DNA from 3 places in the Streptomyces sp. NPDC047061 genome. Region 2 is predicted to be linked to each of the others. Evidence: riboswitches for the same ligand, from Rfam matches in the RefSeq annotation. Region 2 holds a riboswitch; each other region holds the start of a gene.
What was found. Region 2 has a riboswitch for thiamine pyrophosphate ahead of ABZ887_RS17260 (thiamine ABC transporter substrate-binding protein). Riboswitches for the same ligand answer to the same signal wherever they lie in the genome.
Positions count from the first base shown of each region.

Region 1: it holds a riboswitch for thiamine pyrophosphate, as region 2 does, so the genes downstream of both, thiC (phosphomethylpyrimidine synthase ThiC) here and ABZ887_RS17260 (thiamine ABC transporter substrate-binding protein) in region 2, are expected to answer to the same signal.
Region 3: it holds a riboswitch for thiamine pyrophosphate, as region 2 does, so the genes downstream of both, thiO (glycine oxidase ThiO) here and ABZ887_RS17260 (thiamine ABC transporter substrate-binding protein) in region 2, are expected to answer to the same signal.

Region 1 covers NZ_JBEYVI010000004.1:201,401-211,222, reverse strand. The annotation lists gene ABZ887_RS09480 (helix-turn-helix domain-containing protein) at 1-417, shown strand, start outside; gene ABZ887_RS09475 (SsgA family sporulation/cell division regulator) at 516-953, shown strand; gene ABZ887_RS09470 (YibE/F family protein) at 1,124-2,731, opposite strand; TPP riboswitch at 2,803-2,980, shown strand; gene thiC (phosphomethylpyrimidine synthase ThiC) at 2,973-4,775, shown strand; gene ABZ887_RS09460 (NUDIX hydrolase) at 4,851-5,288, opposite strand; gene ABZ887_RS09455 (NADP-dependent oxidoreductase) at 5,322-6,260, opposite strand; gene ABZ887_RS09450 (helix-turn-helix domain-containing protein) at 6,426-6,842, shown strand; gene ABZ887_RS09445 (hypothetical protein) at 6,889-7,758, opposite strand; gene ABZ887_RS09440 (metallophosphoesterase) at 7,940-9,028, opposite strand; gene ABZ887_RS09435 (LacI family DNA-binding transcriptional regulator) at 9,284-9,822, opposite strand, start outside.
Region 2 covers NZ_JBEYVI010000010.1:95,241-105,062, reverse strand. The annotation lists gene frr (ribosome recycling factor) at 1-57, shown strand, start outside; gene ABZ887_RS17280 (phosphatidate cytidylyltransferase) at 378-1,397, shown strand; gene ABZ887_RS17275 (cytochrome P450) at 1,773-3,017, shown strand; gene ABZ887_RS17270 (VOC family protein) at 3,055-3,843, shown strand; gene rlmN (23S rRNA (adenine(2503)-C(2))-methyltransferase RlmN) at 3,912-5,018, shown strand; TPP riboswitch at 5,062-5,169, shown strand; gene ABZ887_RS17260 (thiamine ABC transporter substrate-binding protein) at 5,248-6,324, shown strand; gene ABZ887_RS17255 (iron ABC transporter permease) at 6,369-7,967, shown strand; gene ABZ887_RS17250 (ABC transporter ATP-binding protein) at 7,967-8,992, shown strand; gene ABZ887_RS17245 (LAETG motif-containing sortase-dependent surface protein) at 9,072-9,803, opposite strand.
Region 3 covers NZ_JBEYVI010000003.1:78,028-87,849, reverse strand. The annotation lists gene ABZ887_RS06475 (NAD(P)/FAD-dependent oxidoreductase) at 1-395, shown strand, start outside; gene ABZ887_RS06470 (hypothetical protein) at 423-1,427, opposite strand; gene metF (methylenetetrahydrofolate reductase [NAD(P)H]) at 1,484-2,407, opposite strand; gene thiE (thiamine phosphate synthase) at 2,541-3,188, opposite strand; gene ABZ887_RS06455 (Rv2175c family DNA-binding protein) at 3,221-3,586, opposite strand; gene ABZ887_RS06450 (FAD-dependent oxidoreductase) at 3,679-4,917, opposite strand; TPP riboswitch at 5,058-5,169, shown strand; gene thiO (glycine oxidase ThiO) at 5,167-6,336, shown strand; gene thiS (sulfur carrier protein ThiS) at 6,333-6,545, shown strand; gene ABZ887_RS06435 (thiazole synthase) at 6,551-7,345, shown strand; gene pknB (Stk1 family PASTA domain-containing Ser/Thr kinase) at 7,596-9,527, shown strand; gene ABZ887_RS06425 (deoxyribonuclease IV) at 9,562-9,822, shown strand, end outside.

The DNA of each region.
Region 1 (9,822 bases), on a different contig from region 2:
ATGTGCGTCTCCGACTCCCCGGGGACTCCGGCGGTCGAGGAGTGGGCCGGCTTCCGCGAGACCGGGCACGCGCACGCCATCGGCCAGTGTCTGCTCTCCCAGCTGGACGAGGACGTCCGCCGCGACCATCTCGGCCGCTATCCGGTGCGACCCCTCACCCCGTACACGGTCCGTGACGACCAGACCCTGCTGCGGCGGCTGGAGCGGACGCGGCGGATGGAACCGGTGGTGGAGCGCCAGGAGTACGCACTGGGGACGGTGTGTGCGGCGATCCCCCTCACCGTCGGCACCACGGCCGCCACGATCGCCGTCTCCCTCCCTCTCCACCAGGCCGACCGGCTGCTGCCCGCCGTCCGGCAGTTGCAAGGCGAAGTGGGCCGGCATCTGGGGTCCCTGGCGATCGCTATCAGTATCTGAAAACTCACTCCTTGTGATCTCCCGTGTACTTTCAGCAAGATTTGACCACCATCAAGGGATAAATCCCGGCCAGTCGGTGTCATATGACGGGGTAGGCAATGCGCGAGTCCGTACAAGCAGAAGTCATGATGAGCTTTCTCGTCTCGGAGGAGCTCTCCTTCCGCATCCCCGTGGAGTTGCGCTACGAGACCTGTGATCCCTATGCCGTCCGGCTCACCTTCCACCTGCCCGGGGATGCGCCGGTGACCTGGGCCTTCGGCCGGGAGCTGCTGATCGACGGGGTGGGGCGGCCGTGCGGCGAGGGCGATGTGCACATCGCGCCCGCCGATTCCGAGGTGCTGGGCGAGGTGCTGATCCGGCTTCAGGTCGGCGGCGACCAGGCGGTGTTCCGGTCCTCCGCACCTCCGTTGGTGGCTTTCCTCGACCGTACGGACAAGCTGGTGCCGCTCGGCCAGGAGGGTTCACTCGCCGACTTCGACGCCCACCTCGACGAGGCCCTGGACCGCATCCTGGCCGAGGAACAGAGCGCCGGCTGAAGCGTTACGGCACGGGGCGCACGCCGCTCCGCCGAGCCGCGTGAGGACGCGCAGGAACGCTTCTGCGCGTCCGGTGCGAGGCCCCTGCCGGCACGCTTCTTCTCATGCGGACCGTCCGTGCCTCACCTCGTGCCTCGTGGACGGCCTCCTCCCGGGCCGTCCACCGCGCCTCACCGCTTCCGGCGCCGTCCCCGTCCGGCCCGTGCCGCGGTCGGCGCGGGCTCCACGGACACGGCTGTCTCCGTGCCCGGCCGGTCGGCGGACACCACCAGGGCCGCGAGCAGCGTGGTGACCGGCACCGAGGCGACCAGGCCGATCGAGCCGACCAGGGTGCGCACGATCTCCTCGGCGACCAGCTCGCTGTTGGCGACCGTGGCCACACTGCTCTGCGCGATCGAGAAGAGCAGCAGCAGCGGCAGCGCGGCACCCGCATAAGCCAGAACGAGGGTGTTGACGACGGACGCGATGTGGTCACGGCCGATGCGGATGCCCGCCCGGTACAGCCCGCGCCAGCCCATGGTCGGGTTGGCCTCGTGCAGTTCCCAGACGGCCGAGGTCTGGGTCACCGTCACGTCGTCCAGGACACCCAGCGAGCCGATGATGACACCGGCCAGCAGCAGACCGCTCATGTCGATCGACGGGTACAGGCCGTGGATCAGGCCGGTGTTGTCGTCGGTGTTGCCGGTGAGCGCGGCCCAGTCGATGAACTCCGAGCCGAGCAGTCCGATCAGGCACAGCGAGACCAGTGTGCCGAGCACGGCCACCGAGGTCCGGGCCGACAGCCCGTGGCAGATGTACAGGGCGATCAGCATGATGGCGCTCGACCCGACCACCGCCATCAGCAGCGGGTTCGATCCCTGCAGGATTCCCGGCAGGATGAACAGGGTCAGCACCAGGAAGCTGACCGCCAGCGCGACCAGCGCCATCACACCGCGCAGCCGGCCCACCACCACCACGGCGAGCGCGAAGATCCCGGCCAGCAGCGCCATCGGGAACTTCCGGTTCACGTCGGTGACGGAGTACTGGAGGTCCTTGGGCGCGGAGGGCTCGTACGCGGCCACGACCTTCTCGCCCTCGTGCAACTGCCGCGACTGGTCGGGCTGCACGATCTCGGTGAAGGTACGGCCCTTGTCCTTGCCGGCGTCGACCCGGACCGTGGCCTTCTTGCAGGTGTCTCCCTCCTCCTTCGAGGAAGTGCCGTCGGCGGTGGAGGTGTCTCCGGCCGAGCCGCCGCCGGAGGCGTTGACCGACTTGCAGCTGACCGAGACGACCTTGGTGACCGTCGCCGCCTGCGTCTGGCGGTCGAAGCCGACGCCGGTGCGCTCGTGCGGCGGGGCACCGCCGGGCCACAGCACCACCAGGCCGACCGCGACCGCGGCGGTGAAGGGGATCAGGATCGCCGCGATGACCTTGCGCAGATGCTTGGAGACGGGTGCGGCGGGGCCGTGGCTGTGGCTGTGCCCGTGCGAGTGGCCGTGACCACCGCCGGGCCCGGAGCCGCTCTGGCCGGTGCTCGGACCGGGCGCATGGCCATGGGGCCGGCCGTTGGCCGCATGGCCATGGGCCTCTCCGTGGCCGTGACTGTGACCGGGGGCCTGGCCGTTGTCGTGATGGTGGGTGTGGCTGAGGGCGTGCCCCTGGTCGTACTGCTCGCCCTGACCGTGGGTGTGTCCGTCACCGGCACCATGGCCCCCGTGGCCGGGTCCGCCGCCCTGCGCGGCGCCGTTGCCGCGCCGCGGCTCGGGCGGCGGATAGGGGTGCTGCTGTGTCGAGGTCACCGCCCGATCATCGCAAGAACGGCAGGGGCCCTCTGTTCACCGCGCCCGAATTGACGCTAGCGTGGAGGCACCTTTGCACACGCGGGAGCTCGGAGCACCGGGCTGAGAGGGCGCTGACCTCCGTATTCGCGATGTTTCACGTGGAACGAGTGATGTTTCACAGGAAACGCCGCCCGACGGAAGCCGCTGCGTCGACCGCCGAACCTGTTACCGGGTAATGCCGGCGTAGGGAGTAGGTCTCATGACCAACAAGGACGCACGCACGCCTGCCTTCAGTCAGGACGAACAGCCCATTTCGGGTGAAAAGTCCCCGGAGGCCGGGAAGTCCATCGGCTGGCACAAGGGGTATGTCGAGGGCACCCGCCCCGATCTGCGGGTGCCGGTCCGTCAGGTGCACCTCACCAACGGGCAGTCGGTCACGCTCTACGACACCTCGGGCCCGTACACCGATCCGCTCGTCGAGACCGACGTCCGCAGGGGCCTGCCGCCGCTGCGGGAGAACTGGATCATCGCCCGCGGCGACACCGCCGAGTACGCGGGCCGGCCCGTCCGTCCCGAGGACGACGGGATCAAGCACACCTCGCCGCGTGGTGGCCTGCGCAACCTGGACGCGGTCTTCCCGGGCCGCCCGCGCCAGCCGCGCCGCAGCCGGGACGGCGAGGCGGTGACGCAGCTCGCGTACGCCCGCCGGGGTGAGATCACCCCGGAGATGGAGTACGTGGCCATCCGCGAGAACGTTTCTCCCGAGGTGGTCCGCGAGGAGATCGCGGCGGGCAGGGCCGTACTGCCCGCCAACGTCAACCACCCGGAGATCGAGCCGATGATCATCGGCAAGCGGTTCCTGGTAAAGGTCAACGCCAACATCGGCAACTCCGCGGTCACCTCCTCCATCGAGGAGGAGGTCGAGAAGATGACCTGGGCGACCCGCTGGGGCGCCGACACGGTCATGGACCTCTCCACCGGCCGCAACATCCACACCACCCGCGAGTGGGTGCTGCGCAACTCCCCCGTCCCCATCGGCACGGTGCCGCTGTACCAGGCCCTGGAGAAGGTCGACGGCAGGGCCGAGGAACTGACCTGGGAGATCTACAAGGACACGGTCGTCGAACAGGCCGAGCAGGGCGTGGACTACATGACCGTCCACGCGGGCGTACGCCTCCCGTACGTGCCGCTCACCGCCAACCGCAAGACCGGCATCGTCTCGCGCGGCGGCTCGATCATGGCGGCCTGGTGCCTCGCGCACCACAAGGAGTCGTTCCTGTACGAGAACTTCGAGGAACTCTGCGAGATCCTCGCCGCCTACGACGTCACGTACTCCCTGGGCGACGGCCTGCGCCCCGGCTCCATCGCGGACGCCAACGACGAGGCCCAGTTCGCGGAGTTGCGCACGCTCGGGGAACTCAACCGGATCGCGAAGCGTTTCCACGTACAGACGATGATCGAGGGCCCGGGCCATGTCCCGATGCACAAGATCAAGGAGAACATCGACCTTCAGCAGGAGATCTGCGATGAAGCTCCGTTCTATACGCTCGGCCCGCTGACCACGGACGTCGCACCGGCGTACGACCACATCACCTCCGGCATCGGTGCCGCGATGATCGCCTGGTGGGGCACGGCGATGCTCTGCTACGTCACACCCAAGGAGCACCTGGGCCTGCCCAACCGGGACGACGTCAAGACCGGCGTCATCACCTACAAGATCGCCGCCCACGCGGCCGACCTCGCCAAGGGCCACCCGGGCGCGCAGGAGTGGGACGACGCGCTGTCCGACGCCCGCTTCGAGTTCCGGTGGGAGGACCAGTTCAACCTCGCCCTGGACCCGGACACGGCCCGAGAGTTCCACGACGAGACCCTGCCGGCGGAGCCGGCGAAGACGGCCCACTTCTGCTCGATGTGCGGGCCGAAGTTCTGCTCGATGAAGATCTCGCAGGACATCCGGCGCGAGCACGGCGGGAGTCGGGACGAGGTCGAGGCGGGGATGGCTCAGAAGTCGAAGGAGTTCGCGGCTGCGGGGAACCGGGTGTATCTGCCGATCGCGGACTGAGGGCGGACCCGGGAGTGTGCCGGAGGCTCGGGAAGCGGGCTTCGGCACACGGCCCGGCCGTCGGGACCGCCCCGGCTACCGGGCTCGCCATGCCTCGGCGTGGGCCGGCACGTACGCGGCGAGTTCGGGTGGGTTCAGGTCGAGTGCGGTCACGGCGGTGAGGTCCAGCGGGATCCGGACCGGCTCGAAGTCGCCGGTGTCGGGGGCGTCCACCTCGGGGCCGTCGCGGCGGTCCTGGTCCATGTCCAGCAGGTCGGCGAGGAAGAAGTGCTGGGTGACGGTGAGCGTCCCGCCCGGTTCGGTCACGGTCAGGAGAGGCGTGGCGGGGCCGATCGTGGCGCCGATCTCCTCCATGACCTCGCGGCGCAGTGCCGCTTCGAGACCGGCGTCGTCGGGTTCTACGCCGCCGCCCACCGTCGTCCAGTACGGGGAGCCACCCGGCCATCCCCGGCGCAGGAGAACCAGGTGGTCACCGTCGAGCAGGACCACGCGCACCTTGTGACGGAGCTTCATGGACGGACCTTCATAGGGGGACGGCAGTGCCTTTCACGGGATCAGGACGAGCTTTCCGGTGGTGCGGCCGGCCTCGATCGCGCGGTGGGCCTCGGCGGCCTCGGACAGCGGGTAGGTGTCCTGGACGAGTATCCGCAGCCTGCCCGCCTCGATACGTTCCGTGATCCGTTCCAGCAGCTCACCGGAGGGGGCGGCAGTGACCCACACGTAGCGCATCCCGCGCTCGGCCGCCTGGCGTTCGTCCGTTCCCGGGTCGATCGACGCACCGACGAGCAGGCCGCCGGGGCGCAGCACATCCAGGGAGCGCGGCCCGTAGGACCCGCCGACCAGGTCCAGAACCGTGTCCACCGGAGCCACGGCGGACTCGAAGCCGGTGGTCGTGTAGTCGATCAGCTCGTCGGCACCCAGCCCGCGCAGCAGGTCGTGCCGGCCACCCCGGGCCGTGCCGATGACGTACGCCCCCAGCTCCTTGGCCAGCTGCACCGCGACATGGCCGACGCCACCGGCCGCCGCATGGATGAGCACCCGGTCACCGGGCCGGACCCGCGCCAGCACGGCCAGTGCCTGCCAGGCGGTCACCGCGGCGAGGGGGACGGCACCCGCGACCGCCAGATCGACGTTCCCGGGAGCGGGGGCCAGCGCCCCGGCCGGTACGGCGGTGAACTCTGCGTACGCACCGCGCCGGGAGACCGGCAGCATGCCGTACACCCTGTCGCCCGGGGCGAACCGTGTCACGCCCTCGCCGACCCGCTCCACGGTGCCGGCGACATCGTTGCCCGGCGTCCACGGCAGCTCGACCAGCTCCGGCACCCGGCCGGAGCGGAGCACCGCGTCGCCGGGATTCACCCCGGCCCCGGCGACCCGCAGCAGGACCTCTCCGGGGCCCGGCTCCGGTATGCCGGTCTCGGCGTACTCCAGCGTCTCGGGACCACCGAACACGGACTGGACGACGGCATGCATACGGGCGGACATCGGATCAGAGCTCCTCGGCGACGGGTAGCGGCAGGCCGCGGAGGGCAGCGGCGGGTCGCGGTCGTTGTGGTCGTTGTGGTGGCCGCGGCGGCCGCGGCGCGTTCCATGCTCGACCTCGGCAACTGCCCTGTGGAAGAAGGCACTTTCCTGATATCGAGGTTCCTCATGGATACCGGCTTCGACCTGAGAGAACACGGCGGCGTGGACGTCTTCCTGCGCGACTGCCCCACCCGTGCCGTGCTGGACGTGATCGCCGGCAAGTGGACCATGCTGGTGCTGGTGGCCCTTGCGGACGGCCGGCCCATGCGGTTCGCGGAGCTGCGCAGACGGCTGGACGGCGTGACGCCGAAGGTGCTGACGCAGACCCTGCGCGCGCTGGAGCGGGAGGGACTGCTGACGCGCACGGTGTATCCGACGGTGCCGCCGCGGGTCGAGTACCGGCTGACCCGGCTGGGCCGGGAGGCGGGCGGGCTCGTGCAGCGCATCACCGACTGGTCGCAGGCGAACGTGGCCGCCATGCAGGCGGCGCGGGAGGAGTTCGACGGGCGGGCTGCCCGTCAGCTCCCCGGCGCGGCCTCCTAGACCGGTTGTCCGGCCTGCGCCCCCTGGCCGGGGGCGCAAGCCGGGGTCATTCCGGCTGGTGTTCCGGGCCTCCGAAGTCCGGGCTGGTGTAGTCCGGGCTGGTGAAGCTCGGGCGGGGGGCGGGTGCGGCGCCGTCGTCGGTGCTGAAGCCGGGACGGTCGTAACCGAGCCGCGGCATCCGGCCCGCCGGGCTCGGCGGGGCGGTGCGCCGCAGTCCGGCCGTGCCGGTGTCGGTGGCCAGCGCTTCCCGCAGGAAGGGCAGGATGCCGCGCTCCAACAGGGCGTCCCGCCAGGCCTCGCGGGCCTTGGCCACCTCCCCGCCGGGTTCGCCGTAGGCTCCGGCCTCCAGCGAGGGGCTGTTGCGCAGTGCGGTGAGCAGCAGTCCCGCGCCGGCCATGATGATGGCGGCCGCGGTCACGACGCCGAACACCCAGCCCGCGGTGAGCATGGTCTGGGCGAACGCCGGTGCCGGGTCCAGCATCTTCAGGACGTAGCCGACGAGCAGGAAGATGGCGGCGGCGGTACCGGCGAGCACGGGCGCCAGGACCAGGGCGAGGGCGAAGCCTCCGGCGCCGGTGGTCTCGGCGGCCTCGCCGAGGGTGGTGGCGAGCCCCATCGCGCCGCCCGCGCCCGGCTCCACGGAGCCGGGTTCGTGGACGGCGGCCGGGGTGGACCGCGCCGGATTGCGCAGTTCCTCGCGGACCTTCACATAGTGCTGGTACTCGGTCGCCGCGGCCGCCGTGATCAGAGTGGTGGCGTTGAGCGCCATGGTGCGCAGCTGTTCGGTGTTCAAACGCTGGCCTATACCGGCCAGTTCGGGACGGTACTGGGCGGAGCGCAGCGCCTCGTCGAGGATCCGCTCGTACTCCTGGCGGTCCTCGCTGTGCAGGTGCTGCGGAACGCTGTTCATGTGCATCCCCCGATGCTCCGTAGGGCTGGTGGCTCGCACGGCGGCGAGCCGTCGGGCAGAAACGGAGGGGAGCCTGCTACGGATAAACCGATGGTAGAGCCGTTACGGCACGCGGTGACAGGGGGTTGCCGGAAATTGGGGATGTCCCGCGTGTGACGTCGGGGGGATCGAACAGCCCGGCGAAAGCTCAGTTGTCCAGCGGAAGTTGCCTCACCAGCAGCTTTCCGGCCATGGTCACGCCACCGTCCATGGCGATGGCGAGCCCGTCGGCGTAGACGTGCGGTCCCTCCACAACGGGGCCGTTGCCCTCTTCGCCCTCCTCGGAGCCGACTTCCCCCAGCAGATAGGGAATCGGGCTGTGTCCGTGAACGATGCGGGTGCCTCCGTACGTATCGAGAAGGGAACGGACGGCGTCTGCACCCCCCTCGTCGCGGAAGGAGAAGCGCTTGGTGAACTTGCGGAACAGATCCCACACCTCGTCCGCGTCATTACGCGTGATGGTCTCGCGGACCGTGTCGTTGACCGCCTCGATCGAGTCGCCGTAGTCGAGGTAGGCGGTGGTGTCGGAGTGGACCAGCAGATAGCCGTCGACCTCCTCGACGGCGTCCAGGCGGGCCATCCACTGCAGGTGGTGGTCCTGGAGCCGGTCCATGTCGGTCTTCTGGCCGCCGTTGAGCAGCCAGGCCGCCTGGAAGGTGGCGGTGCCCGCGCCGGAGTTGACGGGGGTGTCGCCGAACCGCTTGGCGCCGAGCAGCAGCAGCTCGTGGTTGCCCATGAGGGCCTTGCAGTAGCCGCCGGCCGCGGCCGCCTCGGCGGACAGCCGCATCACCAGGTCGATGACGCCGATGCCGTCCGGACCCCGGTCGGTGAAGTCGCCGAGGAACCACAGCCGGGCGGTGCCCGCACACCACTGCCCGTCCGCGTCGATCAGACCCTGCTCGCGGAGCGCGGCGAACAGCTCGTCGAAGTAGCCGTGCACGTCACCGACCACGAACAGCGGGCCGGGGCCGTTCCCGGGCTGCGCGGCGGGGCCGGCGGCCGGTTCGACGGGCGTCTGGAGCGTGTCGCCGCGGTGGATGACCGGCAGGTCGCGCTGGGTGGGTGTGTACCCGTCCGGATATCCCTCGGGGTACATGTCGTCGAGCGGTGGGACGACGTCGCCGGGGTGGGTGCTGGGGGCGTACGGACCGGTCTCGTTGACGTACCCGGGCACCCGGAAGTCGCGCAACGTCGCCGTCCGCTCCGCCTCGGGTCCCTGACCGGCCCCCTGAGTCATCAGACCCCTCCACCATCGCGCCGCATCTGCACCGCTTCGGACTGCCTGGTCGCAGCGGCCCGCGGTGTCGTGGGCCCATCATAGGAATGCCCGTCGCGCCGTGTGATGACCCAGGGGTGGTGAATCCGGGCAGGACTCCGGTTCAGCGTGGCTTTCGCCCCGGTTGGGCAGGGGTTCGACCCCGTACCGTTCAGCTGCCGGCCGCCGTCCGATGCCGCCCGGCAGCTGTGCCGTCCCGCTCTTCGCACGCCCGTGCTACTCCTCCTCCGGTGCCCGCGGCGGGCTGACCGTGGTGCGCTGGGTGCGTCGCTGGGAGGAGGTGCGCACGATCAGTTCGGTCGGTATCACCTGCTCGACCGGCTGGTCCGACTCGACCCCCTCGATCGCGTCGATGAGCAGCTGCACCACCGCCGTGCCGATGCGGCGCGGCTTCAGGGAGAGCGTGGTGATGGGCGGCTCGGTGTTGGCGTACACGGTCGACTCGCTGCAGCACACCAGGAGCAGGTCGTCGGGGACGCGCAGCCCGTAGCGGCGGGCGGCGGCGAGCAGGTCGGTGCCGTTGGGGTCGAAGAGGCCGTAGACGGCGTCGGGGCGGTCCGGGCGGGCCAGCAGACGGTCGGCGGCGACCGCGCCCGCGCACGGGTCGTGCGCCGGGTAGGCCTCGTAGACCGGGTCCTGGCCGACGCGCTCGCACCAGCGCAGGTAGGCGGTGGTCGACAGGTGCGTGTACGTGTCCGTCGTGGTGCCCGTGAGCAGGCCGATCCGGCGGGCGCCCGCGGCGGCGAGATGGTCGA
Region 2 (9,822 bases):
GTCGCGCAGGTGGACGAGCTCCTCAAGCACAAGGAAGCGGAGCTTCTCGAAGTCTGATGAACGACTCATCCTGGGGAGCCCCGCCGCACGCCGGGCCGCAGGCCGGGCAGGCGGGCTCACCCGCCGGGCAGGCCGGATCACCGGCCGGGTACTGGGGACCGAACGATCAGGGCACCGGCCAGGGCTACGACCACGGCCACGGGCCGGTCTCCGCCGAGGGCTACGGTGCTGGTCAGGGCTACGGTCCCGGCCAGGGGTACGGTCCCGGCCAGGGGTACGACCTCGGCCGTGGCCACGGCTATGACCAGGGGCATGTCCAGGGAGCCGTCCCGGCGGGTCCCGCGTACGATGCGCAGAACGCGCAGCAGACTCGCCCCATGCCCATCGTGCCCGACGACGTACCCGCGTACGGCTCAGACCAGGACGACGACCGGGGGGCCGCTCGGCTGAGCGGCCCCTTGTTCCGAGACGAGACGTTCCGCAACGACACCCCGTCGGCGCAGCCCCTGCCTCACGCGGCGGCGCCGCAGAATCCGGAGCCCATGCCCGACGCCCCACAGCCGGCGCCCGTGCCGCAGAAGAAGAGCGCGGGGCGCGACCTGGGTGCGGCCATAGGTGTCGGCGTCGGACTGGGCGTCGTGATCGTGGCGTCCCTGTTCGTCGTCAAGGCCGTCTTCGTCGGCGTCGTGGCGGTCGCGGTCGTGGTCGGCCTGTGGGAACTGACCAGCAGGCTCCAGGAGCGCAAGGGCATCAAGGCGCCCCTGGTCCCGCTGGCGCTCGGCGGCGCCGCGATGGTGGTGGCCGGCTACGCCCGGGGCGCGGAGGGTGCCTGGGTGGCCCTGGCTCTCACCGGTCTGGCCATCCTGGTCTGGCGGATGACGGAACCGCCGGAGGGCTATCTCAAGGACGTCACGGCGGGTCTCTTCGCGGCGTTCTACGTCCCGTTCCTGGCGACGTTCGTGGCGATGATGCTCACCGCCGACGACGGCCCGTTCCGGGTCATGACCTTCCTGCTCCTCACGGTGGTCAGCGACACCGGCGCCTACGCGGTCGGCTGGCGCTTCGGCAGCCACAAGCTCGCTCCGCGCATCAGCCCCGGCAAGACCCGCGAGGGCCTGGTCGGCGCGGTGCTGTTCGCGATGGTCGCGGGCGCGCTGTGCATGCAGTTCCTGATCGACGACGGCACCTGGTGGCAGGGCCTGCTGCTCGGCCTCGCGGTCGCCGGCAGCGCCACACTCGGCGACCTCGGCGAGTCCATGATCAAGCGGGACCTCGGCATCAAGGACATGGGCACGCTGCTCCCGGGCCACGGCGGCATCATGGACCGACTGGACTCGCTGCTGCCGACGGCGCCGGTGGTGTGGTTGTTGATGGTCTTGTTCGTCGGGAGTGGGTGACGGTGGGCCACGGCGCCACGCCGCGGTAGCGGCAGGTCGACACAGCATGGACCGACTGGACTCGCTGCTGCCGACGGCGCCGGTGGTGTGGTTGTTGATGGTGCTGTTCGTCGGCAGTGGCTGATCCGCTTCGCCGGCCGCGGCTGAGCTCCTTCGTCGGCGGCGACCGATCTCCTTCGTCAGCGGTGGCCGATCTACAGACACGTCGGCAGTGGCTGCCGTGCAGCTGTCGTAGGCGAGCCCCCGTCCTTCACAGGGCGGGGGCTCGGCGGTATCCCGGCCCCGGATGACGCAGCAGAAATCGCATGGTCATGCCGGTCGGAGGCAGACTCCCTGTGAGGACGCTGTGTCCTCCGACGTGCAGGGAGTGTGCCCATGCCCCTCGACCCGGCCCCGGCCTCCACCCCGTCCCCGACCCCGCCTCCTCCGCCGGTGCGGTTCTGGCCCGTCGACGATCTGCCCGCGCTCGACCCGGACCCGTTCCTGGACGAACTGCTGCGCGACGAGCCGGTCACCCGGATCAGGCTCGCGCACGGCGAGGGGGACGCCTGGCTGGTCACCCGCTACGAGGACGTCCGCTTCGTCACCTCCGACCCGCGTTTCTCCCGGGAGGCGGTCGTCGGCCGCGACATCACCAGCATGCGCCCGGCGCCCGTGGCCTCCCAGACGGCGGGCCTCCAGTACATCGACCCGCCCCGGCACAACCGGCTGCGCCGGGTCGTCGCCCGGGCCTTCACCGGGCGGGCCATGCAGCGGCTGCGGCCGATGGCGGAGCGCCGGGCCGGTGAACTCCTCGACACGATGGAGGCCGCGGGCCCGCCGGCCGACCTCATGGAGCATCTGCACGGCCCCTTCCCGATCGCCGTGATCCGTGACTTCCTCGGCGTCGACGAGAAGGACTGGCACCGCTGGGCGGCCACCGGCGAGGCGCTGCTCTCCGCGGGCCCCGACGCCGAGGCGCGCGCCCGGGAGGCCGCCCGCACCACCCGGGCCCGGATCTCCGAGCTGCTGCAGAGCCGCCGCGAGGAGCCCCGCGAGGACCTCGCCGGGGTGCTGGCCCAGGCCACCGCGGACGGCGAGATCACCGGCGACGAGGCGATCTCCCTGGCCACCGCCATCCAGGTCAGCGGTGGCCACGCGGTCCGCAACAACAGCGGCTCGATGATGTACGCGCTGCTCACCCACCCCAAGCACCTGGACCGGCTGCGCCGTGAGCCGGAGCTGCTCCCCAAGGCCGTGGACGAGCTGTTCCGCTACGTCCCGCACCGCAACGGCGTCGGCATCCCGCGCGTCGCCGTCGAGGACGTCGAGGTCGGCGGCCAGCTGATCCGGGCCGGCGAGGTCGTCTACAACGCCTATGTCGCCGCCAACCGCGACCCCGCGGTCTTCACCGACCCCGACGACCTGGACTTCGACCGCACCAACGGCCCCCACCTGGCCTTCGGCCACGGCCCCCACCACTGTATGGCCGCGATCATGGCCCGCATGGAGGCCGAGACCATGATCGGCTCGGTCCTCGCGCGCTTCCCGGACATCCGCCTGGCGGTACCTCCCGAGGAGGTCGAGTTCCAGCGCCAGGGCCTGATCCGGGGACCGCGTACGCTGCCCGTGACCTGGTGAGCGAAGACGGCCGCGGACGGCCGAGGAGGACCCCGCCATGCTGACCACCCAGTACGTTCCCGGCGCCCCGAACTGGCTCGACGTGGGCACCCCCGACACCGACGCGAGCGCCGCCTTCTACTCCGCCGTCTTCGGCTGGCAGCACCGGTCGGCCGGACCGGAGGCCGGCGGCTACGGCTTCTTCGAGCAGGACGGCGGGACGCTCGCAGGGATCGGCCCGCTCACCGAGGAGGGCGCGAGCCCGTCCTGGACGGTGTACTTCCACACCCCGGACGCCGACGCCACCGCCAAGGCCGTGGAACAGACGGGCGGCTCCGTCCGGGTCGCCCCGGCGGACGTCTTCACCGCCGGCCGGGCGGCCGCCTTCACCGACCCCACCGGCGCGGACTTCGCGGTCTGGCAGCCGGGCGACACCCAGGGCCTGGACCTCGTCGCGGTCCCCGGCAGCCTCGCCAGAACGGAGCTGTACACCACCGACGCGAGCGCGGCGAAGGCCTTCTACGAGTCGGTCTTCTCCTGGCAGACCCGCGACGTGCCGATGGGCCCGGGGCTGACCTACACGATCCTCACCCCGGCCGGCGCAGGCCCGGCGGCGGCCCACGGCGGGCTGATGCAGCTGCCCCAGGCCAACCTCGACGCCGGATCCACCCCGGAGTGGCACCCGTACTTCGAGGTGACCGACTGCGACGCCACGCTGGCCAGGGCCACCGGGGCCGGAGCCACCGTCCTCATCCCGGTCACCGAAGCCCCGGGCATCGGCCGCTTCGCCATGTTCCTCGACCCCTTCGGCGCCCTCCTCGCCATCATCACGACCGCCGGGCGCTGAGCCCCCGGACTCCCGCCGAAACCCACGGTCGCGGGCCACCGCAGTTGATCTGCGACACTGGTTGGGTTATGCCTAAGCCCGGAGAACTCACTTTCGTCGCGCCGCGCGGAGCCAAGAAGCCGCCGCGGCATCTCGCCGATCTCTCGCCCGCCGAGCGCAAGGACGCGGTGGCCGAGGTCGGGGAGAAGCCGTTTCGTGCCAAGCAGCTCTCGCAGCACTACTTCGCGCGGTACGCGCACGACCCCGAGCAGTGGACGGACATCCCGGCCGGCTCGCGGGACAAGCTGCGGGAGGCGCTGTTCCCCGAGCTGATGACCGTCGTGCGGCATCTGTCGACCGACGAGGGGACGACCCGCAAGACGCTGTGGAAGCTCTTCGACGGGACGCTCGTCGAGTCGGTGCTGATGCGCTACCCGGACCGGGTGACCATGTGCATCAGCTCGCAGGCCGGCTGCGGGATGAACTGCCCGTTCTGCGCGACCGGACAGGCGGGGCTCGACCGGAACCTGTCGACCGCCGAGATCGTCCATCAGATCGTCGACGGGATGCGGGCGCTCCGGGACGGCGAGGTGCCCGGCGGGCCCGCGCGGCTGTCCAACATCGTCTTCATGGGGATGGGGGAGCCGCTCGCCAACTACAAGCGGGTGGTCGGCGCCATCCGGGCGCTCACCGATCCGGCGCCGGACGGACTGGGGCTCTCGCAGCGCGGGATCACCGTCTCGACCGTCGGACTCGTCCCGGCCATCCACCGGTTCGCCGACGAGGGCTTCAAGTGCCGGCTCGCGATCTCGCTGCACGCCCCCGACGACGAACTGCGCGACACCCTCGTCCCCGTGAACACGCGGTGGAAGGTGCGCGAGGTCCTAGACGCCGGCTTCGAGTACGTCGAGAAGAGCGGGCGGCGGCTCAGCATCGAGTACGCGCTCATCCGCGACATCAACGACCAGGCCTGGCGGGGGGACCGGCTGGGGCGCCTGCTCAAGGGCAAGCCCGTGCACGTCAACCTCATCCCGCTGAACCCGACGCCGGGTTCGAAGTGGACCGCGTCGCGGCCGGAGGACGAGAAGGCGTTCGTCGAGGCGATCGAGGCGCACGGGGTACCGGTCACCGTCCGGGACACCCGGGGCCAGGAGATCGACGGCGCCTGTGGTCAGCTCGCGGCCACCGAGAGGTAACCGCCCTGGACACCGAGCGGTAGGATCTGGCCAACACATCTTCATAATCCGACAGGGGAGCGCCACAGCGCTGAGAGTGCGGCAACCGGGCCGCAGACCCTCTGAACCTCGCCCAGGTCATTCTGGGTAGGAAGTTCGGTCATCACTCAAGCTGTTGCGCCCTGCCCGCACACCGCGGGCAGGGCCGCGTCTCTTCCTGGTCAACTCCAGGAGGAATGAACCAGTGCACATCAGGCACACCAGAACCTTCGTGGCCGCGGCGGTCGGGCTCGGGCTCGTGACGCTGTCCGCGTGCTCGTCGTCGGACAGCGGGTCCGGCTCCGACTCCAAGACCGTCACCCTCGTCAGCCACGACTCGTGGGCCGTCTCCAAGAACGTGCTCCAGGACTTCGAGAAGCAGTCCGGCTACAAGGTCAGGGTCCTCAAGGACGGTGACGCCGGGCAGGCCGTCAACAAGGCGATCCTGACCAAGGACAACCCGCAGGGCGACGTCTTCTTCGGCGTCGACAACACCCTGCTCTCCAGGGCCCTCGACAACGGTCTCTTCCAGCCGTACGCGGCGAAGGGGCTCGACACGGTCGGTACGGCGTACCAACTCGACGCGGCCGAGCACCGGGTCACGCCCATCGACTACGGCGACATCTGCGTCAACTACGACAAGGCGTACTTCAGCAAGCACAAGCTGACCCCGCCGACGTCGTACGCCGACCTCGTCAAGCCCCAGTACAAGAACCTCCTCGTCACCGAGAACGCGTCCACCTCCTCGCCGGGGCTCGGCTTCCTGCTCGGGTCCGCGGCGCAGTACGGGGACAGCGGATGGCAGGGCTACTGGAAGCAGCTCAAGGCCAACGGCGTCAAGGTCGTCGACGGCTGGGAGCAGGCCTACAACGAGGAGTTCTCCGGCTCGGCCGGCGGGAAGAAGGCGGGCGGCGACCGGCCGCTCGTCGTGTCGTACGCCTCCTCGCCGCCCGCCGAGGTCATCTACGCCGATCCGAAGCCGAGCACCGCGCCCACCGGCGTCGCGACCGGCACCTGTTTCCGGCAGATCGAGTTCGCGGGACTGCTGAGCAACGCCGGGAACACCAAGGGCGGCAAGGCGCTCATCGACTTCCTGGTCTCCAGGGAGTTCCAGGAGGACATGCCGCTGAACATGTTCGTGTACCCGGTGGTGAAGGGCGCGAGCGTGCCCGCCGAGTTCACGAAGTACGGGCCCGCCGCCCAGGATCCCGAGACCATGGCGCCCGACAAGATCGCCGCCAACCGTGACCAGTGGGTCAAGACGTGGACGTCACTCGTACTGAAGTAGCCCCGCACAAGGGCCGTTCGGGGAGCGCGGCGCGGCTCGGGCTGATGCTCGTGCCCGTCGCGTTCTTCGGCGTCTTCTTCGCCTGGCCGGTCGCCGCGATCGTCAGCCGCGGCCTGAAGGTCGACGGGGTCTGGCGGCTCGGGCGGATCGCCGACGTCCTCGGCCAGTCCGACATCCGGCACGTGCTCTGGTTCACCACCTGGCAGGCGCTCGCCTCCACCGCGCTCACCCTGCTGGCCGCGCTGCCCGCCGCCCATGTCTTCGCCCGCCTCGACTTCCCGGGCAAGCAGGTGCTGCGGGCCGTGGTGACGGTTCCCTTCGTGCTGCCGACGGTCGTGGTGGGGACCGCCTTCCTCGCGCTCGTCGGGCGCGGCGGGCTGCTGGACGAGTGGTGGGGGGTACGGCTCGACACCACCGTCTGGGCGATCCTGCTGGCGCACGTCTTCTTCAACTACGCGGTCGTCGTACGGACCGTGGGCGGGCTCTGGGCCCAGCTGGACCCCCGGCAGGAGGAGGCCGCCCGGATGCTCGGCGCCTCCCCGCTGGGCGCCTGGCGGAAGGTCACGCTGCCCGCGCTCGCGCCCGCCGTGGCCGCCGCCGCGCTGATGGTGTTCCTGTTCACCTTCACCTCCTTCGGCGTGGTGCAGATCCTCGGCGGGCCCACCTTCTCCACCCTCGAAGTGGAGATCTACCGGCAGACCTCCGAGATCTTCGACCTCTCCACGGCCGCCGTCCTGACGATCGTGCAGTTCGTGGCGGTCGGCGCGATCCTCGCCGTGCACGCGTGGACGGTACGGCGGCGGGAGAGCGCCCTGCGACTGGTGGACCCGTCGGTGACGGCACGCCGGCCGCGCGGGGCCGGGCAGTGGGCGCTGCTCGCCGGGGTCCTGGCCACCATCGCCGTGCTGCTCGTGCTGCCGCTGGCCGTGCTGGTGCGGCGGTCGCTGGACGGGGGGTTCGGGTACTACCGGGCGCTGGGCGACGCGGACGGCGGGACCTTCCTGGTCGCGCCGATCGAGTCGGTGGTCAATTCCCTGGAGTACGCGGTCGCGGCCACCGCCATCGCGGTGGTGATCGGCGGACTCGCCGCCGCCGCACTGGCCCGGCGGGACGCGGGGCGGCTGGTGCGGGGGTTCGACGCGCTGCTGATGCTGCCGCTCGGGGTGTCCGCGGTGACCGTCGGCTTCGGCTTCCTGATCGCGCTCGACAAGCCGCCGCTGGATCTGCGTCAGTCCTGGATCCTGGTCCCGCTCGCCCAGGCGCTGGTCGGCGTCCCCTTCGTCGTACGGACCATGCTGCCCGTGCTGCGGGCCGTGGACGAGCGGCTGCGGGAGGCGGCGGCCGTGCTCGGGGCCGCGCCGTGGCGGGTGTGGCGGGAGGTCGACCTGCCGATGGTGCGCCGGGCGCTGCTGATCGCGGCGGGGTTCGGGTTCGCCGTGTCGCTGGGGGAGTTCGGCGCGACGGTGTTCATCGCGCGGCCGGACAACCCGACCCTGCCGGTCGCCGTGGCCCGGCTGCTGTCCCGCCCCGGTGATCTCAACTACGGCCAGGCGATGGCCCTTTCCACGATTCTGATGGTGGTGTGCGCGGTGGCGCTGCTGGTCCTGGAGCGGCTGCGGACCGACCGGACGGGGGAGTTCTGATGCTGCTGACTCTCGACGCGGCCACCGTGCGGTTCGGTGGTCGGGCCGTGCTGGACGCCGTCGATCTCGAAGTCGCCCAGCAGGAGGTGGTGTGCGTGCTCGGGCCGAGCGGAAGCGGCAAGTCGACGCTGCTGCGGGCGGTGGCCGGGCTGCAACCGCTGGGCTCCGGGCGGGTGCTGCTCGACGGGCACGACCAGGCTCGGGTGCCCGCGCATCGGCGGGGGGTCGGGCTGATGTTCCAGGACCACCAGCTGTTCCCGCAGCGGGACGTGGGCGGGAACGTGGCCTTCGGGCTCCGGATGCGCGGCGAAGGGAAAGCACAACAGGCCGAGCGGGTCGGTGAGTTGCTGGAGCTGGTGGGGCTTCCGGGTGCGGCCCGCCGGGCCGTCGCCGGGCTCTCCGGCGGGGAGCAGCAGCGGGTGGCGCTCGCCCGGGCGCTGGCGCCCCGGCCCCGGCTGCTGATGCTCGACGAACCCCTCGGGCAGCTCGACCGCTCGCTGCGGGAGCGGCTCGTGGTCGAACTCCGGGAGCTGTTCGGGCGGTTGGGCACCACCGTGCTCGCCGTGACGCACGACCAGGGCGAGGCGTTCGCGCTGGCCGACCGGGTGGTGGTGATGCGGGACGGGCGGATCGCCCAGTCCGGCACGCCCCTCGACGTCTGGCAGCGGCCCGCGGACGAGTTCGTGGCCCGCTTCCTCGGCTTCGACAACGTGGTCCCGGCGACCGTCGAGGGAACGGTCGCGGTGACGCCGTGGGGGAAGGTGCCGGTGCCCGAGGGCTCCGGGCAGGGGACGCGGACCCTGCTCGTACGGCCGGCCGGCGTACGGCTGGTCGCCGCCGACGCGGGGCTGCCCTGCACGGTGGCCGCGCGCACCTTCCAGGGCACCCATGTCACCGTCCACCTCCAGCCCCGGGACGGCGGCGGCCCCCGTCTGGCGGCGGCCTGCGCGCTGCGGGAGGCACCCGAGGCCGGGGACGCGGTGGGCGTCGAGTTCGACGCGGCGGAGACCGTCGTACTGGACTGACCGCGTGCGCGGGTACGGCCGAGGCCCGTCCCCCGGGGATACGGGGACGGGCCTCGACGATGTACGAGTGTGAGGTGCGTCAGTTGGCGCTGTGCGCGCCACGACGGCGCATGCCGAACCAGACCGCGCCACCGCCGACCGCCACGAGCGCGGCGGCGATACCGGCGATCAGGCCGGTGTTGGAGTTGGCACCGGTCTCGGCGAGGTTCGACTCACCGACGGCCGGGGACGGGGCGTTGTCCGACGTGGACGCCGGGGCGGTGCTGCTGCTGTCCGTGGCCGACGGGGTCGGGGAGTCCGACTCGGCCGGGGTGGACTCGGACTCCGACGGCGACGGGGTGGCCGACTCCGACGGGGAGGGGCTGGCGCTGTCGTCGGACTTGCACGCCGTCGACGGGGTCGTCAGGTTCGGCGTGATGTCCGTGTCGATCTGGGTCTTGCCACTGTCGACCTTGACGTGGACGCGATACGTCGCGTCGGGCGCCCAGTCCTCGGAGAAGGTGACCTGCGTACCCTTCGCGGAGCCCTTGACGGTCTGCTCGTCGCCGACCTGCTTGGCGTCGGCGCCGTTGGTCTCCAGGAAGACAGTGATGGTGGCCGGCGTACCAGTGGCGTCCTGATCGGTCACCGTGATGACACCGTTGGAGCCGTCGCAGGTGGCTTCGGCGGAGAACTCTTTGATGTTGCACGCGAGAGCGCTGCTGGAGAAGCTCAGAACCAGCGCGGCCGACGCGGAGGCAACACCCAGGATGCGCACGGAACGACGCGCGCTGCGGCGGGATATGGACACGTTTGTCCTTACTGAGTGCATAACTGCGGGGGGTAGTGGG
Region 3 (9,822 bases), on a different contig from region 2:
TCAGACCGGACGACGACCACGAGTCCGTGGTGCTGTCCGCGGTGCTGTCGGCCGAGGCCGGCTGGGAGCGGGAGAGCACCGCCGGGGCCTACACGGACTTCCTCCTGGAAGCCGCCGAGGCCGCCGTCCCGGGGCTGCGGGAGCGCCTGCTCTGGCACGAGACACGGCAGCCGGAACCGGGCACGGACACCACCGGGTCCGGGAGGATCTCCGCTCCCGCCCTCGCCGCCGGCCGGGGCCGCTTCCTGCACCCGGCCAACTCCACCCGGCTGCCCGGTCTTTACCGGGTGGGCGGCTGGTCGCATCCCGGCGGCGGGCTGCCGCACGCGGGCATGTCGGGGGCGCTGGTGGCGGGACTGATCGTGGAGGGACCGGAGTTCCGCGGCTCGCAGTGAGCCGGGTTCCCCGGGAGCGGGACCGCTTCAGAAACGGTACTGCTGCTCGTCGTAGCCGTTGCCCTGCTGGCCCTGTTGCTGCCCCTGCCCGTCGCCCTGGCCCTGGTAGGGGTACTGCTGCTCCTGCGGGAGTTCGCCGCCGTAGGTCTCGTCGCCGCGCTGCTGCGGGACCCAGACTCCGCCCGCAGGGGTCTCGCCGTAGCCGCCGGTGCCGTTGCCGTACTGGCCCTGGGCGTAGCCCTGCTGGTCGTACTGCTGGGTGCCGTACGACGACTGGTCGTACCCGGCACCGCCGTAGGTCTGGTTGTTGCCGATGTACGGGTCGGAGTAGTTCGCGTACTGCTGCTGGGCGCCCGTGTCGTAGCCGTACTGCTGCTGGCCGTAGCCGGAGTAGTCGTAGGCGTAGTTCTGGTCGGTGCCCTGGGCGGCGTAGGCCTGGTCCTGGCCGGCGGTCGCGTAGGCGGCCTGCTGGTCGCCGGTGGCGGCGTAGCCGGCGTCGCGGTAGACGCCGTAGGAGCCGGTGTCCTCGGGCATCGGCTGCGGCTCGTACACCGTGGACTCGGCCGCGCCGGGCTCCATGGTGCGGGCCGCCGGGGTGAAGACGTCGTCACGCTCGTAGTCGTCACCGCCGTAGGACGGCATGCTGCCCGTGGCGTAGGCGCCCTGCTGCTCGGCGTAGGCGGCGTCGGCCACGTCCGGGTCGGTGGCCTCCAGACCCGGGTCCTCGTCCGGCTCGCCGCGGCGGCGCTTGGTCAGGCCGCCGTCACCGTCCGTGCCGGGGCGTTTGACCGCCCAGCCGGCCTCGAAGCCGCGGCGGAACGACAGCGTGACGTACGTCTGGCCGACCGCGAACGCGATCGCACCCACACCGATCACGATGACCGACGGGATCAGGACGCCGAAGACGACCCCGAGGAAGCCGACGAAGGCGAGCAGCCGCCAGCGCAGCCGCGCCTTGTACTGCAGCAGTACCTCGCCGAGCAACCACAGCGCGACGATGCCGAACGCTGCGTAGAGGACCGTCCAGCCCATGTACGCCCCTCCTCCTGTGACCGCTACGCAGTGTGTCGTACTCCGGTGCGGCCGGTCTAGGCCCGCGGGGGATGGTGCAGGCCCAGGTTCTCGTAGATTTCCAGCGGCGCCGTGGAGTTGTTGAGCGTGATGAAGTGCAGTCCTGGCACTCCCTCGGCCAGCAGCCGGGCGCAGAACTCCGTGGCGTACTCGATGCCAATGGAGCGTACCGCCGCCGGATCGTCTTTCGCTGTGAGGATCCGCTCTTTCAGGGCGTCCGGGAACGCGGCGTTGCTGAGTTTGGGCAGCCGTTCCAGCATCTTCACACTGGTGACAGGCAGGATTTCCGGAATGACCGGGGTCTCGCAGCCGGCCGCGACGACCCGGTCACGAAGGCGAAGGTACGACTCGGCCTGGAAGAACATCTGCGTGATGGCGTAGTCGGCGCCCGCGCGGCACTTGTCGACGAAGTGCCGGACGTCGGCGTCCCAGTCACTGGAGCGCGGGTGCATCTCCGGGAAGGCGGCGACGCCCACGCAGAAGTCGCCCGACTCCTTGATGAGCCGGACGAGTTCGGCCGCGTAGGTCAGGCCCTGCGGGTGCGCCACCCAGTCGCCCATCGGGTCGCCGGGCGGGTCGCCGCGCACCGCGAGCATGTTGCGGATCCCGGCGTCCGCGTACTGGCCGATGATGTTGCGCAGTTCGGCCAGCGAGTGGTCGACCGCGGTGAGGTGGGCGACCGGGGTGAGCGTGGTGTCGGCGACGATCTGCTCGGTCTCCTTGACCGTGCCCGCGCGGGTGGAACCGCCGGCGCCGTAGGTGACGGAGACGAAGTCGGGGGCGACCGCCTCGACCCTCCGGAGCGCGCTCCACAGGTTCCGCTCACCCTTGGGGGTCTTCGGCGCCGAGAACTCGAACGAGTACGTGGTCTTGCCGGTGGCGAGCATGTCGCGCACGGTGCGTGCGCGGTCAGTCCTGGTCGATGCGGTTCCGAGGGCCATACCCGCAGGTTAGCCAGGGGCGGGCGGTCACCCAACCGAACTCGGGATATTTGCCCGAATTGTCGAGCTCGCGTCCGGATACTGGACAAGTTTCCGGACAGCCGGACGAGCGGGGAGCCGGACAGGCAGACGGTTACGCCGACCGCAGCCGCTTGGCGAACTCGGCCGCCGCCGCGCCCGGGTCGTCGGCCGCGGTCAGCGCCCGGACCACGACCACGCGGCGGGCGCCCGCGTCCAGCACCTGGTCGAGGTTGCCGAGGTCGATGCCGCCGATGGCGAACCAGGGGCGGTCGGTGCCGAGCGCGGCGGTGTACCGCACCAGGCCGAGGCCGGGGGCGGGGCGGCCGGGCTTGGTGGGGGTGGGCCAGCAGGGGCCGGTGCAGAAGTAGTCCACGCCGTCCTGCACGGCGGCCGCGGCGGCCTCGGACTCGGCGTGCGTGGAACGGCCGATCAGGACGTCCGGGCCGAGGATCGCGCGGGCCGCCGGGACCGGCAGGTCGCCCTGGCCGAGGTGGAGCACGTCGGCGCCGGCCGCGTGGGCCACGTCGGCGCGGTCGTTGACCGCGAGCAGCTTGCCGTGCCGGGCGCAGGCGTCGGCGAACACCGCGAGGTGCTCCAGCTCCTCCGCGGCCTCCATGCCCTTGTCGCGCAGCTGCACGACGTCGACACCGCCCGCCAGGACCGCGTCCAGGAACTCCGCGAGGTCGCCCTGCTCCTTACGGGCGTCCGTGCACAGGTAGAGCCGGGCGTCGGCCAGCTGGGCGCGGGCGGTGTCGGTCATCGGTGTCCCCCGTCGATTCGGTACTGGTTGCCTCAGACGGCGAGCGCCTGGGCGCGACGCTTCACCTCCGTGCCGCGATTCTCGCTGAGCGCCTGTGCGGGGGTGCCCGGCAGGGTCTCGTCGGGAGTGAAGAGCCACTCCAGCATCTCTTCGTCGGTGAAGCCGTCGTCCCGCAGGAGCGTCAGGGTGCCGGTCAGGCCCTTGACGACCTTGTCCCCGTCGATGAAGGCGGCGGGGACGTGCAGTGCCTTGTTCTCACCACGGCGGACGGCGATGAGCTGGCCCTCCTTGACCAGCTGCCGCACGCGCGTCACCTCGACGTCCATCATCTCTGCGATGTCGGGGAGGGTGAGCCAGGCGGGGACGAGAGCATCGGTGTTTGCGTCAATCTCGGTCACGGAACAAGGGTAGGCGTTCCGCCGTGGAGGCCGCGATGGGTGGTTGTCCGGGTGCGGCGCCGTGGGGGCTGGTCGCGCAGTTCCCCGCGCCCCTATCGGGGCGCTGCAGTCGCGTCTTTCAAGGGGCGGGCGGGGTCGGACAAGGCCTCCGGGTCCATTTCGCGGCCTGCCTCGATCAGGCGGCGGCCTTGCGCCAAGTCACGGGGGCGGCCTACCGCCAGCAGGGCTACCAGGCGGTCCTCGCGGAGCCAGCAGACGCTCCAGGACGGGCCCGACGGGTCGCCGCGCCACACCAGGCGGTCGGCGGCGGCGTGGTGGCCCGCGTACTGGACGAAGCGGCCGAACTGTTCCGACCAGAAGTACGGGACCGGGTCGTAGAGCGCTTCGGACTCGCCGAGGATGTTGGCGGCGACCGTGCGCGGGCCCTGGAGGGCGTTGTCCCAGTGGTGGACCAGCAGGCGCTCGCCGTAGCGGCCGGACGGGAAGGAGGCGCAGTCGCCGACCGCGTAGACGTCCGGGGCGCTGGTGTGCAGACGGTCGTCGGCCAGCACGTCGCCGCGGGTGCCCAGCTCGATGCCGGAGCCGGCCAGCCAGGCGGTGGCGGGGCGGGCGCCGATGCCGACCACGACGGCGCCCGCGGGCAGCCGCGAGCCGTCGTCGAGCAGCACCGCGCCGGGCTCGACGCCGGCCACGCGCGCGTGGGTGCGCAGTTCGGTGCCGCTGTCCGCGTACCAGGCGGTCATCGGCGCGGCGACCTCGGCCGGGAGCGCTCCCGCGAGCGGGCGGTCGGCGGCCTCCACGACCGTCACCGCGCAGCCGGCCGCACGGGCCGCGGTGGCGAACTCGGCGCCGATCCAGCCCGCGCCGACGACCACGATGTCGTGCTGCCGGGCGAGCACCGGACGCAGCCGCTCGGCGTCGTCCAGGGTGCGCAGCAGATGGACGCCGGGCACGCCCTCGGTGCCGGGCAGCGTGATCGGCTCGGCGCCGGTGGCGAGGACCAGGACGTCGTACGGCACCGGTCCGGCCTCGGTGTCCAGCTCGTGGTCGGCGGCGCGCACGCCCAGCGCGTCGCGCCCGAGCGCCAGCTCGATGCCGAGCGCCTCGAAGTCGACCTCGAAGGCGGAGCCCTCCGACTTGCCGAGCAGCACGGCCTTGGAGAGCGGCGGCCGGTCGTACGGCTGGTGCGGCTCGGCGCCGATCAGCGTGACGGTCCCGGTGAACCCCTGTTCGCGCAGGGCGACGGCGGTCTGCACCCCGGCCATGCCCGCGCCCACGACGACCACGCGCCGCGTCTGTGACGTGCTCCGTCGCTGCGTCTGCTCGCTCACGTGATCACCATAGACAAGAACGATAGACAACTGACGAGGAGTCAGTCAGGGGCGCGGCGAGTGACCTGTTCCACAGCACTGTCCACAGCGCCGTCCGAGGCCGTCTTACAAGGGCGGAGCCCCGCGGGCTAGGGTGGCGGGGAAGCACACGCGGGAGCCCGGACGCACCGGGCTGAGAGGGAGGCTGGCGGCCTCCGACCGTACGAACCTGATCCGGGTCATGCCGGCGAAGGGAGGGGCTGGACGCCCATGTCCTCACGTACGTCAGACGTCCTTGTCATCGGGGGCGGAATCATCGGCCTGGTCACGGCCTGGCGAGCGGCTCAGCGCGGGCTCGACGTCACCGTGGTCGACCCGGCGCCCGGTGGCGGGGCCGCGCAGGTCGCGGCCGGGATGCTGGCCGCGGTCACCGAGCTGCACTACGGCGAGCAGACCCTGCTGGGGCTCAACCTGGCCTCCGCCCGTCGCTATCCCGCCTTCGCCGCCGAGCTGACCGAGCTCACCGGCCACGACCTCGGCTACCGGCGCTGCGGCACCCTCGCGGTCGCGCTGGACGCCGACGACCGCGCCCATCTGCGCGAGCTGCACGCCCTCCAGCAGCAGTCGGGCCTGGAGTCCGAGTGGCTGTCCGGGCGGGAGTGCCGACGCCTGGAGCCCATGCTCGCGCCCGGTGTGCGCGGCGGGCTGCGGGTCGACGGCGACCACCAGATCGACCCGCGCCGGCTCTCGGCCGCGCTGGTGGCCGCGTGCGAGCGGGCCGGGGTGGTGTTCCACCGCGACTGGGCCGAGCGCCTGGAGGTGGGGCGGGAGCGGGCCACCGGTGTCCGCACCCGCGCGGGTGACACCTGCGGCGCCGGGCAGGTGGTGCTCGCCGCCGGAAGTCTGAGCGGACGGCTCGCGGGCGTGCCCGACGACGTGCTGCCGCCGGTGCGGCCGGTGAAGGGGCAGGTGCTGCGGCTGACCGTGCCCGCGCGGTACGCGCCGTTCCTCAGCCGGACCGTACGGGCCGTGGTGCGCGGCGGGAACGTCTACCTGGTGCCCCGGGAGAACGGCGAGCTGGTCGTCGGCGCGACCAGCGAGGAGCTCGGCTGGGACACGACGGTCACCGCGGGCGGTGTGTACGAGCTGCTGCGCGACGCGCACGAGCTGGTCCCCGGGATCACCGAGCTGCCCCTGACCGAGACCCGGGCCGGACTGCGCCCCGGCTCCCCCGACAACGCGCCGCTGCTCGGGCCGACCCTCCTCGACGGGCTGCTGCTGGCCACCGGGCACTACCGCAACGGGGTGCTGCTCACGCCGGTCACCGGAGACGTGATGGCGGAGCTGCTGACCGGCGGCGAGCCGCCGGAGGAGGCCCGTCCGTTCACCCCGAGGCGATTCGGCACCGTTCCCGGCGTCCTTGTGGAGCAGACCGCATGACCGTCTCCGTCACCATCTCCGTCAACGGGGAGCACCGGGAGATCGCCCCGGGCACCGCTCTCGACACGCTCGTGAGGTCCCTGACCGCCGCGCCCTCCGGGGTGGCCGCGGCCGTCAACGAGACCGTCGTACCGCGCGGGCAGTGGGCGACGACCGGACTCGCCGACGGTGACCGCGTGGAAGTCCTGACCGCCGTGCAGGGAGGGTGAGCGCCGTGGCCGACGATCCCTTCGTCCTCGGGGGTACGACGTTCTCCTCCCGGTTGATCATGGGTACCGGGGGTGCGCCCAGCCTGGAGGTGCTGGAGCGGGCGCTCGTCGCGTCCGGGACCGAGCTGACGACGGTCGCGATGCGGCGGGTGGACCCGGGGGTACGGGGCTCCGTGCTGTCGGTCCTCGACCGGCTCGGGATCCGGGTGCTGCCGAACACGGCGGGGTGCTACACCGCCGGGGAGGCCGTGCTGACGGCCCGGCTGGCGCGGGAGGCGCTGGGCACCTCGCTGATCAAGCTGGAGGTCATCGCCGACGAGCGGACCCTGCTGCCGGACCCGGTCGAGCTCCTTGACGCGGCGGAGACGCTGGTGGACGACGGGTTCACGGTGCTGCCGTACACGAACGACGATCCCGTGCTGGCCCGGAAGCTGGAGGACGTGGGGTGCGCCGCGGTGATGCCGCTGGGGTCGCCGATCGGGTCCGGGCTCGGGATCCGCAACCCGCACAACTTCCAGCTGATCGTCGAACACGCGCGCGTGCCGGTGATCCTGGACGCGGGAGCCGGTACGGCGTCGGACGTGGCGCTGGCGATGGAGCTGGGGTGTGCCGGGGTGATGCTGGCGTCGGCGGTGACGCGGGCGCAGGATCCCGAGCGGATGGCTCACGCCATGCGGGCCGGGGTGGAGGCGGGGCGGCTGGCCCGGCTGGCGGGGCGGATTCCGCGTCGGTACCTCGCCGAGGCGTCCTCTCCTGCGGAGGGCCTGGCCGTGCTGGACCCCGAGCGCCCCGCGTTCTGACCGCCGGCCCGCTCCCGCCTGCTCTCCCACCCACGCACCACCCGTGACTGTTTGCCGAGAAGCGGGACTCTCCCGTGGGGGCCGAGCACCGTCGGCGTCCGCGGGTCGTGGGGGGATCGGCTCCGGCGGGGGTCGCGGGTGGGTAGGTGCATATTTCAGCCACGTGCGAAGCGTCACAGGTGCGCTGCAGTCCGCTGGGGAAAGCGGTCTCACCTGTGGGGGTGTCAGCCGGTGCTCGTACACTCGGCGGGTGGATACGACCCTTCAGGACCCCCTCGTCGGGCAGGTGCTCGACGGCCGGTATCGCGTCGACGCGCGGATCGCCGTCGGCGGGATGGCCACGGTCTACCGGGCGCTGGACGTCCGGCTGGACCGCGTGCTCGCGCTGAAGGTGATGCACCCGGCGCTCGCCGCCGACGTGTCCTTCGTGGAGCGGTTCATCCGGGAGGCCAAGTCGGTCGCCCGACTGGCCCACCCGAACGTCGTCCAGGTCTACGACCAGGGGGCCGACCGGTCGTACGTGTATCTCGCCATGGAGTACATCGCCGGCTGCACCCTGCGTGACGTGCTGCGCGAGCGCGGCGCGCTGCAGCCGCGGGCCGCGCTGGACATCCTGGAGCCGGTGCTGGCCGCGCTGGGCGCCGCGCACCGCGCCGGGTTCGTGCACCGGGACATGAAGCCCGAGAACGTGTTGATAGGGGACGACGGGCGGGTCAAGGTCGCGGACTTCGGGCTGGTGCGGTCCGTGGGCAGCTCCACCAACACGACGGGGGCCGTGCTCGGGACGGTCGCCTATCTCGCGCCCGAGCAGGTCGAGAGCGGGGCCGCCGATCCGCGCGTCGACGTGTACGCGTGCGGGGTCGTGCTCTACGAGATGCTCACCGGGGAGAAGCCGCACGACGGGGACTCGCCCGCGATCATCCTGTACAAGCATCTGCACGAGGACGTGCCGGCCCCCTCCGCCGTCGTGCCGGGGCTCGCCTACGAGCTGGACGAACTGGTCGCCCGTGGCACCGCCCGGGATCCCGGGGTGCGGCCGTACGACGCCGTCGCGCTGCTCGCCCTGCTGCGGCAGGCCCGGAGCACGCTCGGCGCCGAGCAGCTGGACGCCGTGCCGCCGCAGGCGCTGGCGCAGGCGCACGACATCGGCGAGGACCGGACCAGTGTCATACCCCGGTCGTTGACGGTGCCCCGGCCGCTGCCCGTCAACGAGGAGGACGAGCGGGCCGAGGCAGTGCTGCGGACCAGCCGGTTCGAGGCGCCGCCGGTGCCGGACCGGCGGCGCGGGGGCCGTCGGTCCCGGCGCGGGCTGCTGACGCTGGTCGTCGCCGTACTGATCGTCCTCGGCGCGGGCGCCGGCGTCTGGTACATCAACTCCGGGCAGTTCACGAAGGTCCCGCCGCTGCTGTCGAAGACCGAGACCCAGGCCACCGCACGCCTGAAGGAGGCCGGGCTGGACGTCGGGTCGGTCGAGCACGCCTACAGCGACACGGTGAAGCGGGGCACGGTGATCAGCACCGACCCGGCGGCCGGCCACCGGATCCGCAGCAACGACTCGGTGAAGCTGACCATCTCGGACGGCCCCGAGACGGTGAACGTGCCGGACGTGCAGGGGCGGACGCTGGCCAGGGCCAGGTTGCTGCTCACGGCGGACGGGCTCGCACCGGGCATGGTGACCCGGGAGTTCAGCGAGGACGTGCCCAAGGGGTCGGTCATCTCGAGCGATCCGGGGGCGGGAAGCAAGCGGCACGCGGGGACCGCGATCGCGCTCGTCGTCAGCAAGGGCGCCCCGGTCGACGTCCCGGACGTCACCGGCGACGACCTGGACGACGCCCGGCAGGAGCTGCAGGAGGCCGGGCTGAAGGTGACGGTGTCCGCCACCGAGATCAACTCCGAGTACGACCAGGGGCAGGTCGCCCAGCAGACCCCGGCGGGCGACGCGCAGGCCGCCGAGGGCGACACCGTGACGCTGACGCTGTCCAAGGGCCCGGAGCTGGTCGAGGTGCCGGACGTGGTCGGGGCCACCGTGGAGGACGCGACCAAGCTGCTGGAGCAGTCCGGTTTCCAGGTCAAGGAGAACCGCGGGCTGCTGGGGCTGTTCGGCGACACCGTGAAGAAGCAGTCGGTGGACGCCGGGGAGCAGGCGCCCAAGGGGTCGACGATCACGATCACCATCCGGTGACGGGGGCCGGGCCGCGGCGTGACACCCTGGACGGGTGAAGAGCGAGCAGTCAGGTCCCTCCCGCAACCCCGTCGGCGGCCATGTCCCGGTGGCCGGCGGTCTGCACTCCGTGGGGCTCTCGTACGCCCGTGAGCTGAAGGCCGAGACCGTGCAGGTCTTCGTCGCCAACCCGCGCGGCTGGGCCACCCCGGCGGGCAGCCCGAAGCAGGACGAGGCGTTCCGCGCGGCCTGCGCCGAGGGGTCGGTCCCGGCGTACGTGCACGCCCCGTACCTGATCAACTTCGGCTCGCACACC